DNA from 3 places in the Micromonospora sp. DT53 genome. Region 3 is predicted to be linked to each of the others. Evidence: predicted binding sites of a transcription regulator. Region 3 holds the regulator's gene; each other region holds the start of a gene.
What was found. Region 3 encodes HrcA, which represses chaperone genes, less so after heat shock. Its sites were predicted from a motif close to GGTTNGCACNCTCNNNNNGAGNGTGCNAACC; they were not measured.
Positions count from the first base shown of each region.

Region 1: the regulator HrcA is predicted to act here: its motif matches at 2,481-2,511, upstream of groL (chaperonin GroEL).
Region 2: the regulator HrcA is predicted to act here: its motif matches at 2,777-2,807, upstream of groES (co-chaperone GroES).

Region 1 covers NZ_JBNCKM010000004.1:277,547-282,065, forward strand. Annotated here, with positions in the region: gene paaN (phenylacetic acid degradation protein PaaN) at 1-52, shown strand, start outside; gene ACLQ3B_RS15475 (GNAT family N-acetyltransferase) at 218-748, opposite strand; gene ACLQ3B_RS15480 (cold-shock protein) at 962-1,165, shown strand; gene ACLQ3B_RS15485 (hypothetical protein) at 1,261-2,433, shown strand; gene groL (chaperonin GroEL) at 2,706-4,328, shown strand; gene ACLQ3B_RS15495 (hypothetical protein) at 4,387-4,519, opposite strand, start outside.
Region 2 covers NZ_JBNCKM010000018.1:2,064-6,582, forward strand. Annotated here, with positions in the region: gene ACLQ3B_RS33370 (molybdopterin-dependent oxidoreductase) at 1-455, opposite strand, end outside; gene groL (chaperonin GroEL) at 618-2,258, opposite strand; gene groES (co-chaperone GroES) at 2,329-2,643, opposite strand; gene ACLQ3B_RS33385 (THUMP-like domain-containing protein) at 2,903-4,099, shown strand; gene ybaK (Cys-tRNA(Pro) deacylase) at 4,110-4,519, shown strand, end outside.
Region 3 covers NZ_JBNCKM010000001.1:70,460-74,978, forward strand. Annotated here, with positions in the region: gene hemW (radical SAM family heme chaperone HemW) at 1-474, shown strand, start outside; gene ACLQ3B_RS00345 (DUF4870 domain-containing protein) at 541-1,182, opposite strand; gene hrcA (heat-inducible transcriptional repressor HrcA) at 1,407-2,429, shown strand; gene dnaJ (molecular chaperone DnaJ) at 2,505-3,650, shown strand; gene ACLQ3B_RS00360 (16S rRNA (uracil(1498)-N(3))-methyltransferase) at 3,652-4,386, shown strand.

The DNA of each region.
Region 1 (4,519 bases), on a different contig from region 3:
GGCTTACGTGGCCAACCGGTTCCGGATCGTTCAGTCGCGGCGGCACGTGTAGTGGTTGCGGTGGGGGTTTCCGGGGCAGCCCGACCCGCTCCGGGCGGTCAGGCTTGATCCCTGCGCGGGTCGGGCTGCCCCGGAAACCCTTTGTGGGCACGGCGGTGGCGTCGCTGCCGGCTTTTTTAGGGCATCTCAGTGGCTCTGCCTTGGGATGAGTTCTCTGTCAGGCTGGTCGGCGCATCTGTAGTTCGTTCAGGGCTGGGATGGTGGGGTGGGGGACCCGTACGCCGGTGTCCTTGAAGCCGAGCCGCTGGTAGGCCCGGTAGGCGCGGTCGTTGCCGACCACCACCTCCAGCAGCAGTTCCGGTCGGCCACACGCCCGGGACCAGTCGGCCACCCCGTCGATCAGGTCGCCGAGAAGGCCGCTGCCCCGCCAGGTCGGCGTGACGTACACGGCGTAGATGACGGTCAGCCCGGGCTCGTCCGGGGTGACCGTGCCACCGGCGTGCCCGACCAGTCGGCCGCCCGGGTCCGCGACGAACTGCGCGTTGTTCGGGCCGGCCGAGGTGTACGCGACCCGGGCGGCGAACTCGTTGTGTGGTCGGGCCGCCGCGTCCGCCAGGGTCTCCAGGAAGGCCAACGGCGCGTCGGCCAGCATCTCCAGGCGCAGCGCCCGCATCCGGGCGGCGTCCGCTGGCCGGACCCGGCGGATCTCGGCGAGCCGCCGGGCCGGCGAGCCCAGTTCGGTGGTCATGTCCGCATGCCTACCACAGGGAATTGACGCCGTTGGTCACCCCCGAAGTGTGTCCGATTTGTGGCCGTGCGCGGCCGTCACTGCTCGTGTAGCGTGCGATTTCGGTCACCTACTTCAATGGCGGTCATCGATCGCTGAGTCGGTGATCCGCAGGTGTGCGGCCGTGCCGTGCGCCGGGTCAGGCAACGCCGCGCAGAGTGAGGGAAGTGCACCGTGGCACAGGGCTCCGTGAAGTGGTTCAACGCCGAGAAGGGCTACGGCTTCATCGCCGTCGACGGCGGTCAGGACGTGTTCGTCCACTTCTCCGCGATCGAGATGGACGGTTACAAGGCGCTGGACGACGGTCAGCGAGTCGAGTTCGAGATCACCCAGGGCCAGAAGGGTCCGCAGGCAGAGCACGTACGCGTCATCGGCTGAGCTTCCCGGCCGATCGGCCCCGTGAGTCGGGGCTGCGGCAGGGGCGCGCAGCCGGGAAGATCGTGAACCGTTCCAGCCAATGCCGAGGAGCGTTCATGACCGACCAGCCACCCCCGCCCACTCCGTCCTCCGGGTCGGGGGAGCCGGATCCCTCCGTCCCGTCCTCGCCCGCCGGCAACCCCGGCCACGCCGGTCCGCCGCCCGGCTGGGGGTCGGGCATGCCCCCGGCTGGCCCGCCCTCCGGTCCCGCCGGCCCGCCGTCCGGCTGGGATCCCGCGCAGGGGGCCTGGGGCGCGGCCCCGCCGCCGCAGGGCTGGGCGTTCCCGCCCACCGGGGGTTACCCGCCCGGGTCGGGTCCCTACGGCGGACAGCCGTGGTATCCGGGGCCGCCGGTCGGCTGGTACCCGCCGGGTTACGGGTTCGATCCGAACGACGCCCTGGTCACGCCGCCCGGCGCCGGCGTCGGCGGTTGGTTCAACAGGTGTGGGGGAGCGTTGCGCCGGGGCTGGCGGCAGTTGGTGCCGATCATGCTGCTCACCCAGGTGCTGCCGGCCGCGGTGCTCTCGGTGATCTCCCTCGGGCTGGACCCGTCGGCCAAGTGGGCCCCGCAGGCCGAATCGAGTGCGAGCCCGGTGCTGCCGGACAACTTCGTCGCCGATTTGCTGAGCCTTCTGGTCATCCTGATTGGTGGCAGCCTGCTGGTCGGGTTGGTGCAGGCCGTCGGGTGGGCCGCCGGCACCCGGGTGATCACCCAACAGGCGGCCGGTCAGCCGGTCGGCCTGGAGTCGGCGTTGCGCTACGGCCTGCGTCGGGCGCTCGGGCTGTGGGGCTGGACGCTGCTGGTCAGCCTGCTGATCGGCGTGGGCTTCTGCTTCTGCGTGCTGCCGGGCATCTACCTGACCTTCGCGCTGGCCATGGCCGGCCCGGTCTACCTCTTCGAACGCCACAACCCGATTGGTCGAGCGTTCCGGATGTTCCACGACCGGCTCGGTCTGCTGCTCGGACGGGTGGCCCTGGTGTTCCTGGCGGTCTTCGTCGGCACCCTGATCCCCGGTGTTCTGGAGGGGGTGGGCACCTCCGCCCTCGGAACGGACCCGTTCGCCTCGGCGGGTACTGCCGCCGGTGCGGTGGTGGTGATCGGGATCACCGCCGTGCTGGCCCTGCCGGCGCACCTCGCCCAGATGGTCGGTCTGCTGGTGACGTACGCGGAGCAGCGTGCCCATGAGGCGCCGGTGAACACCGCTGGACTGGCCGCGGAACTCGGCTGAGCGGGGGCATCGTGCTTGCACTCGGCAGGGGAGAGTGCTAAACAAGTCATTGGCACTCGCATACCGTGAGTGCCAATGGTCGGGACGGTGGGGCCAGGTTGCACCGGCGTGGAGACGCCGGGGCGGCACATGGCCGGTCGTCGCGGGCTATCCGGCCCGGCCGAAGGACGTCGTCGTCGCCAGGTGGCGACGTCCCAAGGTGCGTACACCAGGCGGCCCATCCGGGGCACACATCTCGGGTGGCCCGTGAGTGTCCAGGAGGACAACGCCGTATGGCCAAGATGATCGCTTTCGACGAAGAGGCTCGCCGCGGCCTCGAGCGGGGCATGAACCAGCTCGCCGACGCCGTAAAGGTGACCCTCGGCCCGAAGGGCCGCAACGTCGTGCTCGAGAAGAAGTGGGGTGCCCCCACCATCACCAACGATGGTGTGAGCATCGCCAAGGAGATCGAGCTCGAGGACCCGTACGAGAAGATCGGCGCTGAGCTGGTCAAGGAGGTCGCCAAGAAGACCGACGACGTCGCCGGTGACGGCACGACGACGGCGACCGTCCTGGCCCAGGCCCTGGTTCGCGAGGGCCTGCGCAACGTGGCCGCCGGCGCCAACCCGATGGCCCTGAAGCGGGGCATCGAGGCCGCGGTCGCGAGCGTCTCGGAGGAGCTGTCCAAGCTCGCCAAGGACGTCGAGACCAAGGAGCAGATCGCCTCCACCGCCTCCATCTCCGCTGGCGACAGCACCGTCGGCGAGATCATCGCCGAGGCGATGGACAAGGTCGGCAAGGAAGGCGTCATCACCGTCGAGGAGAGCAACACCTTCGGGCTGGAGCTTGAGCTCACCGAGGGTATGCGCTTCGACAAGGGCTACATCTCGGCCTACTTCATGACCGACCCGGAGCGTATGGAGGCCGTCTTCGACGACCCGTACATCCTGATCGCCAACAGCAAGATCTCGTCGGTGAAGGACCTGCTCCCGATCCTGGAGAAGGTCATGCAGTCGGGCAAGCCGCTGCTGATCATCGCCGAGGACCTGGAGGGCGAGGCCCTCGCCACCCTGGTGGTCAACAAGGTCCGTGGCACCTTCAAGTCGGTCGCCGTCAAGGCGCCGGGCTTCGGTGACCGCCGCAAGGCCATGCTGACCGACATCGCGATCCTCGCCGGTGGCCAGGTCATCAGCGAGGAGGTCGGCCTCAAGCTCGACGCCGCCAGCCTCGACATGCTGGGCCGCGCCCGCAAGGTCGTGGTGACCAAGGACGAGACCACCATCGTCGACGGTGCCGGTGACGCCGAGCAGATCCAGGGCCGGGTCAACCAGATCCGGGCCGAGATCGACAAGAGCGACTCCGACTACGACCGCGAGAAGCTGCAGGAGCGGCTGGCCAAGCTGGCCGGCGGCGTTGCGGTGATCAAGGTCGGCGCGGCCACCGAGGTCGAGCTCAAGGAGCGCAAGCACCGCATCGAGGACGCCGTTCGCAACGCGAAGGCCGCCGTCGAGGAGGGCATCGTCCCGGGTGGTGGCGTCGCGCTCGTGCAGGCCGGCAAGACCGCCTTCGACAAGCTCGACCTGGTCGGCGACGAGGCGACCGGTGCGAACATCGTCAAGGTCGCGCTGGACGCCCCGCTGCGGCAGATCGCCGTCAACGCCGGCCTTGAGGGCGGCGTCGTGGTGGAGAAGGTCCGTAACCTCGAAGCGGGTCACGGTCTGAACGCCGCCAACGGCGAGTACGTCGACCTGCTGGCCGCGGGCATCATCGACCCGGCCAAGGTGACGCGCTCCGCGCTGCAGAACGCCGCTTCCATCGCGGCGCTCTTCCTCACCACCGAGGCTGTTGTCGCGGACAAGCCGGAGAAGACCCCGGCTGCCCCGGCTGGCCCGGGTGGCGGGGACATGGACTTCTGAGTCCAGTTCCGACACACCGCACGGGGCGGGCCGCTGACGCGGTCCGCCCCGTTCGTCGTCAGGTCGGTAGTGGGCGCTGGTTGCGCCGTTTCTGTGCCCGGCTGTACGGCGGAAGCAGTTGGATCGGCGCGTCCACCATCTCCTGCGGCTCCTCGACCACCGCCGGCTCACCGTCGGTGGTCATCTCGGCG
Region 2 (4,519 bases), on a different contig from region 3:
GGTGACCAGGACCAGGGATTCAGCTCGAACGGTCCGGCGATGAACAGCCAGAGCACCAGGGCGCCGAGACCGGCGCCGACCAGTGACGGCAACGCGTCGGCGAGGTCCGCGCCGGAGCGGGTCAACGCGGCGGCAACGCCGATGGCGCCGAACGCGGCGATGCCGGCCAGGCCGAGTGCCAGCCGGCGAACCGCCAGTACGCCGAGGAGCGCGGCGAAGCCGCCCAGTAGAACGGCCGTGCCGACCAGCAGCGCGATCTTGTCGGCGGTGCCGAAGAGGTCGATGGCGAGTTGCTTCAGCGACTCGGGGACGACGTCGACGATGACCCCGCCTACCGCGACCAGGGGTGCCGACCGGGGGCCGGTCAACACCGCGACCGGTTCGGCGATCCCGATCGCGACGGCGGCGGCGGTGATTCCGGCCAACGCGGCGTACCGCCGTGACGTGGTGCTCATCGGCCCAGTGTGCGCGATCATCTCGCCCGGTCGCCAACAACGTCAGCGTTCGGTAATGACCGACAGGTCCGCGAGAGGGCCCGGGGCACACCCAGGCCCGCGAGACGAGCCGGGGCACACCGCCATACGGCGGTGTGCCCCGGAACGGGTGTCGCTACCGGATCAGAAGCCCGGGCCGTGCTGGTGGCCGTGACCGTGGCCGTGCCCGCCGGCACCGGCCGGCTCGGCCTGCTCCGGCTTCTCCACCACGAGGCTCTCCGTGGTGAGCAGCAGACCGGCGATCGAGGCGGCGTTGGTGACCGCGTTGCGGGTCACCTTCACCGGGTCGATGATGCCGGCCTTGACCAGGTCGACGTACTCGCCCTTGGCGGCGTCGAGGCCGTTGCCCCACTTGAGGTCGGCGACCTTCTGCGTCACGACGTAGCCGTCGTGACCGGCGTTCTGGGCGATCCAGCGCAGCGGCTCGACGAGCGCCTTGCGCACGACCGAGACGCCGACCTTCTCGTCACCGGTGAAGCCCAGGTCGTCGTCGAGCACCGAGAGGATCTGCACCAGGGCGGCGCCGCCGCCGGGCACAGTGCCCTCCTCGACCGCAGCCTTGGTCGCCGCGATGGCGTCCTCGATGCGGTGCTTGCGCTCCTTCATCTCGACCTCGGTCGCAGCGCCGGCCTTGATGACGGCGATGCCACCGGAGAGCTTCGCCAGCCGCTCGGCCAGCTTCTCCCGGTCCCAGTCGGAGTCGGAGGCCTCGATCTCCTTGCGGATCTGGGACACCCGGTCGGCGACGTCGGCCTTCTGGCCACCGCCGTCGACGATCGTGGTGTTCTCCTTGTCGACCACGACGCGCCGGGCGGTGCCGAGCACCTCCAGGCCGACCTGGTCGAGCTTGTAGCCCAGCTCCGGGGCGACCAGCTCGGCGCCCGTGGAGATCGCGATGTCCTGGAGCATCGCCTTGCGCCGGTCACCGAAGCCCGGGGCCTTGACCGCGCAGACCTTGAGGGTCTTCCGCAGCGAGTTGACCACCAGGGTGGAGAGCGCCTGGCCGTCCACGTCCTCGGCGATGATCAGCAGGGGCTTGCTGTTCTGCAGGACCTTCTCCAGCAGCGGCAGCAGCTCCTCGATCGCCGAGATCTTCTGGGTGGTGACCAGGATGTACGCGTCCTCAAGGACGGACTCCTGACCCTCCAGGTCGGTGACGAAGTTCGGCGAGATGAAGCCCTTGTCGAACTGGAGACCCTCGGTCACGTCCAGTTCGGTGGTGAGCATCGAGCCTTCCTCGACGGTGATGACACCGTCGCGGCCGACGCGCTCCATCGCCTCGGCGATCAGATCGCCGATCGTGGAGTCCTGCGCGGAGATCGTCGCCACGTTCGCGATCGACTCCTTGCTGGTGACCTCGGCGGCGCGGCCGAGCAGCGCCTCGGAGACCTTCATGGCCGCCGCGTCGATGCCCCGCTTGAGGCCGGCCGGGTTGGTCCCGGCGGTCACGTTGCGCAGACCCTCGCGAACCATCGCCTGGGCCAGCACGGTCGCGGTGGTGGTCCCGTCGCCGGCGACGTCGTTGGTCTTGGTCGCCACCTCCTTGACCAGCTGTGCGCCAAGGTTCTCGTACGGGTTGGTGAGCTCGATCTCCTTGGCGATGGTCACACCATCGTTGGTGATCGTCGGCGCACCGAATTTCTTGTCCAGGACGACGTTGCGCCCGCGCGGGCCGAGGGTGACCTTGACCGCGTCCGCGAGGGCGTTGACACCGTGCTCCAGCAGGTGCCGGGCGTCGTCCGAGAAGCTCAGGATCTTCGCCATTAATGTCCCTTCGAAGCGCCATTGCCCCGGCCCGGCGAGCCGGACCGGGGCAGTGGCACTGATCGGTTGCTTACTTCTCGATGACCGCGAGGACGTCGCGGGCGGAGAGCACCAGGTACTCCTCGCCGGCGTACTTGACCTCGGTGCCGCCGTACTTCGAGTAGAGGACGGTGTCGCCGACCTGCACGTCAACCGGAACCCGGTTGCCGTTGTCGTCGACGCGCCCCGGGCCCACAGCGAGGACGGTGCCCTCCTGCGGCTTCTCCTTGGCGGTGTCGGGGATCACGATGCCCGACGCCGTGGTGGTCTCAGCCTCGTTCGCCTGGACCACGATGCGGTCCTCGAGCGGCTTGATCGCAACCTTGGTCGCGGTAGTCACGGGCATACCCTCCTGGGGTACTGGTTTCGTTGCTGGCCAGCGGGGCTGACCAGCGTCAATCTGCCTCATGCCACCGGGCGGTGCCGTCGTCGCGGGTGCCGGTCCGCCTGGCGTGCGCACCCGGGTCGCGAGACCCGGAAGCTGGCACCCTCAGGGTGAGAGTGCTAATCGCAGGTTATTCCGTGGCTAGCACTCCGTCAAGGAGAGTGCCAGCGAGTCGCGCCCCGCCAGCCCGGATTTCCGGGTCCACCCGGACAATGGCCGGGTGGATCTCGATCAGCTGGCGGCGCTGCGTACCCCCGAGGGGTCGGCCGCGCTCACGGCGGCGGCCGGGCTGGCCGGCGGTGACCCACTGGCCGCGGCGTCGGCGCTGCGCGCGGCCGGAGTGCCGCCGACGTTGGCCGCGGCGGCGCTCACCCAGGCCGAGCTGCGGCACCGGGCGGTCGGCAAGTTCGGCCCGACTGCCGCTGGGATGTTCCTCACCCGCCCGGGCCTGGAGCAGGCCACCCGCCGGGTGGTCGCCGACCGGCGGGCCGCCCGGCTGCACGCGGCCGGCGTGCGCACCCTGGCCGACCTCGGCTGCGGCCTCGGCGCGGACGCACTGGCCGCCGCCCGCGCCGGCATCCGGGTGTACGGGGTGGAGGCCGACCCGGTGACCGCCGCGATGGCCGCCGCCAACGCCACGGCGGCCGGGCTGGCCGAGTTGTTCACTGTCGAGTGCGGCGACGCGACCGGGTTCGACGTGTCAGGTGTCGACGGGGTCTTCTGCGATCCGGCCCGCCGCGCGACAGGCACCGGGCGGCGGATCTTCGACCCGCGCGCCTACTCGCCACCGTGGGACTTCGTCACCGGGCTGGCCGAGCGGGTGCCGCGCACAGTGGTGAAGGTGGCGCCGGGCCTGGACCACGCGCTCATCCCGGCCGGCGCGGAGGCCGAGTGGGTAGGCGTGGATGGTGACCTGGTCGAGGCGGCGCTCTGGTGCGGCGCACTGGCGGAGGTGCCCCGCCGCGCCACCCTCTACCGCCAGCGTGGCGCCGAGCCCCAGCGTCACCAGCTCACCGGCTCGGGTGCCGCCGAGGCGCCGGTCGGGCCGCCGCGCCGCTACCTGTACGACCCGGATCCGGCGGTGGTCCGCGCGCACCTCGTCGCCGAACTGGCCACCGAGTTGGATGCCACCCTGGGCGATCCGAGCATCGCCTACCTCTACGCCGACCAGCCGGTCCGCACCCCGTACGCGCGTTGTCTGGAGATCACCGACGTGCTGCCGTTCTCGCTCAAGCGCCTGCGGACGCTGCTGCGCGACCGTCGGGTGGGCCGGGTGGAGATCCTCAAGCGGGGTTCGGCGCTCACCCCGGAGCAGCTTCGACGGGACCTGCGGTTGGCCGGGGACGAGGCGGCGAGTCTGGTGCTCACCCGGGTCGACGGCGCACCGACGGTGCTGATCGGCCGGCCGGTCGACTAGCGTCGCTGCTGTGGCGGGACAGGGCACTCCGGCAACGGCACTGTTGGTCAAGCGCGGGGTCACGCATCGCACCCATCCGTACCGGGTGGCGCCGGACGCGCCGAACTACGGCGCGTTGGTGGCGGCGGCGCTCGGCGTGGCGCCGGAGCGCGTGTTCAAGTCGCTGGTGACCGAGGTCGACGGCGCGCTCACCGTGGCTGTCGTTCCGGTCACCGGCGAGCTGGATCTCAAGGCGCTCGCGGCGGCGGTCGGCGGCAAGCGGGCGGCGCTGGCCGAGCGGGCGGTCGCCGAGCGGGCGACCGGCTACGTACGCGGTGGGATCAGCCCGCTCGGGCAGCGTCGGCGGTTGCCCACGGTGCTTGACGAATCCGCATTGGACCTCCCGACGATCTACGTCTCGGCTGGTCGGCGCGGTCTGCA
Region 3 (4,519 bases):
GCGGACCGCTACCTGGCCGCGGAGGCCGCGCTCGACGCGGCCGGGCTCTCCTGGTACGAGGTCTCCAACTGGGCCAGTACCGAGGAGGCCCGCTGCCGGCACAACCTGCTCTACTGGACCGGCGCGGACTGGTGGGGGCTGGGGCCGGGGGCGCACAGCCACGTCGGCGGGGTGCGCTGGTGGAACGTGAAACACCCCTCGGCGTACGCCCAGCGGTTGGCCGCCGGCGCGTCTCCCGGCCTGGCCCGGGAGGTGCTCACGGTCGACGAGGCGCACATGGAGGACGTGATGCTCCGGCTGCGGCTGGCCAGTGGCCTCCCACTGGCGGTGCTCGACGCCACCGGCCGGGCCGGCGCCGAACGGGCGTTGGCCGGCGGGCTGCTGGCCGCCGACGAGTACGCCGCCGGTCGGGCGGTGCTCACCCTGCGTGGGCGGTTGCTCGCCGACGCGGTCGTCCGCGACCTGCTGCCCTGAGTGGCCCGCCGCTTCGGGAGCGGGGCAGCGGTGTTCCAGACCGGCCGGGGGAGCGGCCGGCCCGGTTCACTTGATGAAGTTGGCAGTCATCGGGTAGCGGTACGGGGTGCCCTCGTTGGCCTTGATGCCGGCGATGATCCCGAACAGGATCTGGATCACCAGGACGGCGATGCTGGGCAGGAAGAGCAGGCACCAGCTCACGAAGAGCAGCACGAACGCGATGATCGACCAGAGGATCTGGAAGTTCAGGGCGGCGAGGGCGTGCGCCCGGACGGTCGGCGACTGCTGGCCGCGGGCCAGGTAGGCGATGAGCGGGGCGACGAAGCCCAGCGGACCAAAGCTGACAAGCGCGCCGAGGGCGCCGCCGAAGTGCGCGACAAGCGCCCAGGTCTTGTCCTCGTTGTTGGCGTAGCCACCACCGGGGCCGCCGTAGGCCCCACCGGCCGGGTAGCCGCCTGGGGGGTAGCCGCCGGGCGGAGGGTAGCCGCCGGCCGGGGGGTAGCCGCCTGCCGGAGGGTAGCCGCCTGACGGCGGTTGGTCACCGGGGGGCGGCGGATAGCCACCGGCCGGGGGATAGCCGGCCGGACCGGGTGCCCCGGACAGTGGTGCGGTGGGCGGCTCGGCCGACGGGGACGGGCCTGGGGAGGTTGGCTCCGGCGGGTAGTTGCCGGGGTCGCCCGACCCGGGAGGGCGAGGAGGTTCAGTCATGGATGTCACGGTAAGGGCCGATGGCAACGCCGCACCAGAGCGACACCGCCCCGCCGTACCGGCCGATCGGCCCGACGGGGTGGCGTGGGCCGCACCGACGGGTGGCCGTTGATCATCGCGTCGGCGGGCCTGCCGACGTAGACTGGCACTCGTTACAGTCGAGTGCCAGGGCAGCCCGGCGGCCCACAACGCTGGCGGCAGACGTGCGACAGGAGGTGCGGAGGATGGGTCTCGACGACCGGAAACTCGCCGTGCTCCGCGCCATCGTCGAAGACTACGTCTCCACCCAGGAGCCGGTCGGCAGCAAGGCGCTTGTCGAGCGGCACCAGCTCGGGGTCTCCCCGGCCACGGTCCGCAACGACATGGCCGTGCTGGAGGAGGAGGGCTACATCCGGCAGCCGCACACAAGTGCCGGCCGGGTGCCCACCGACCGCGGCTACCGCCTCTTCGTCGACAGGTTGTCCCGGGTCAAGCCGCTCAGCCCGGCCGAGCGCCGGGCCATCGAACGCTTCCTGGTCGGCGCGGTCGACCTCGACGACGTGGTGCACCGCACGGTGCGGCTGCTCGCCCAGCTGACCCGGCAGGTCGCCGTCGTGCAGTACCCGAGCCTGGCCCGCTCCTCGGTGCGTCACCTGGAGCTGGTGCCGATCTCCACCACCCGGCTGATGCTCGTCATGATCGCGGACACCGGGCGGGTGGAACAGCGGCTCGTGGAGCTGCCCGGGCCGGTGCCCGCGGACGACGTCACCGACCTGCGCCGACTGATCAACGAGAAGCTCGCCAACGCCCGGCTGTCCGAGACGCCACCCCTGGTGCAGGCGCTTGTCGAGGAAGCCCCGACCGGGCTGCGCCCGACCATGACCACGCTCGCCACCGTCCTGCTGGAGACACTTGTCGAGCGGCACGAGGAACGGATCGCGCTCGCCGGCACCGCCAACCTCACCCGGGGTGGCCTGCTCGACTTCCAGGGTTCCCTGCGGCCGATCCTGGAGGCCCTGGAGGAGGAGGTCGTGCTGCTCAAGCTCATCGGTGAGACCGAGCCGAGCACGACCCGGGTGTTGATCGGCGACGAGAACGAGTTCGACAACCTGCGCGCCGCCTCGGTGGTCAGCACCGGGTACGGCCCGGGCACCACGATCGTTGGCGGCCTGGGGGTGCTGGGGCCCACCCGGATGGACTACCCCGGCAACATCGCCACGGTGCGCGCCGTGGCACGCTACGTGGGCGAGTTGCTGGCCCAGAACTGATTGGTCAGGGCCGATGCGGCCGGCTGCGGCCGCCGACCGGCGCAACGCGAGACGAACATGAGGACACGGAACGCAGTGGCCAGGGACTACTACGGCATTCTCGGTGTGAGCCGGGAAGCCTCCGATGACGAGATCAAGCGCGCCTACCGCAAGCTGGCGCGCCAGTTCCACCCGGACGTCAATCCGGACCCGGAGGCTCAGGAGAAGTTCAAGGACATCAACGCCGCGTACGAGGTCCTCTCGGACGACCGGAAGCGGCAGATCGTCGACCTGGGTGGCGACCCGCTAGCCCCCGGTGGCGGCGGCGCCGGAGGTCCGGGCGGTCCCGGAGGCGCCGGCCCGTTCGTCGGTTTCCAGGACATCATGGACGCGTTCTTCGGCGGCGCGGGAGGTGGCGCCCGTGGCCCACGGCCGCGTACCCGCCCGGGCGCCGACGCGATCCTGCGACTCGAACTCGACCTGCACGAAACTGCGTTCGGCGTCGAGGCCCCGATCACCGTGGACACCGCGGTGCTCTGCACCACCTGCTCGGGCGCCGGCACGGCTGCCGGCACGCACCTGGCGACCTGCGAGGCGTGCGGCGGTCGGGGCGAGGTGCAGTCGGTGCAGCGCACCTTCCTCGGCCAGGTGGTCTCCGCCCGGCCGTGCACCGTGTGCCAGGGCTACGGCACCACCATCCCGCACCCCTGCCCCACCTGCGCCGGCGACGGTCGCGTGCGTACCCGCCGCTCGCTGACCGTCAAGATCCCGGCCGGCGTCGAGGACGGCATGCGGATCCGGCTTGCCCAGCAGGGCGAGGTGGGCCCCGGTGGCGGCACCGCCGGTGACCTCTACGTGGAGATCCACGAGCGCCCGCACGATGTGTACTCCCGCAAGGGCGACGACCTGCACTGCCGGGTCACCGTGCCGATGACGGCGGCGGCGCTGGGCACCCGGCTGACCATCAAGACGCTGGACAGCGAGGAGACCGTCGACGTCAAGGCCGGCACCCAGCCGGCCAGCACGCTGCGACTGCGCGCCCGGGGCGTGCCGCACCTGCGCGGCACCGGCCGAGGCGACCTCTACGTGCACCTGGACGTGCGGACGCCGACCAAGCTCGACCCGGACCAGGAAAAGATGCTGCGCGACTTCGCCAAGACCCGTGGTGAGGAGGTCGCCGAGTTGTCCAAGCAGGGCGGCTTCTTCTCCCGGATGCGCGACGCGTTCAACGGGCACCCCTGAGGTGTCCGCACCGCTGTTCCTGGTCGAGGCGCTGCCCACCGGCGACACGCTGACCCTGGACGGCCCGGAGGGGCACCACGCCGCCACCGTCCAGCGGCTGCGCGTCGGCGAGGAGCTGCTGCTCGCCGACGGGCGGGGCGGCACGGCCGCCGCCGTGGTCACTGCCGTCGGCCGAGGCAGCCTGGAGGTCACCATCACCTCCCGGGGGTACGCGGACGCGCCGGTCCCCCGGATCGCGGTGGTGCAGGGCATCGCCAAGGGCGACCGGGGTGAGCTGGCCGTGCAGGCCATGACCGAGGTCGGGGTGGACGAGATCGTGCCCTGGGCGGCCTCGCGCTCGGTGGCCCAGTGGCGCGGCGACCGGGGCGTACGCGCCCGGGAGAAGTGGGTGGCCACCGCCCGGGAGGCGGCCAAGCAGGCCCGCCGGCCGTGGCTGCCGGTGGTGGCCGGTGCGCCGGACGAGTCAACCGCCACGGTGGCCCGCCGGATCGCCGGTGCCGCCGCCAGCTTCGTGCTGCACGAGGAGGCCGAGGAACGGCTCACCACCGCCGAGCTGCCCTCCACAGGTGAGATCGTCCTGGTGGTCGGCCCGGAGGGTGGCATCGCCCCGGCCGAACTGACCGCCTTCGCCGAGGCCGGCGGGCGACCCGTACGCCTCGGGCCGGCCGTGCTGCGCACCTCCACCGCCGGGGTGGCGGCCCTCAGTGTGCTCGCCACCCGCCTCGGCCGCTGGTAGCCCGCTGAGCGCTTGCCGTCGACGGCCGTGCCCGGCCCGTCGAGGGCCGTGCGCGACGGCCGTGCCCGGTCCTCCGACCGCCTTACGCCACGGCCGTGCCCGGCCCGAGCGCCTTGTGCGCGTCCTTTGCTCT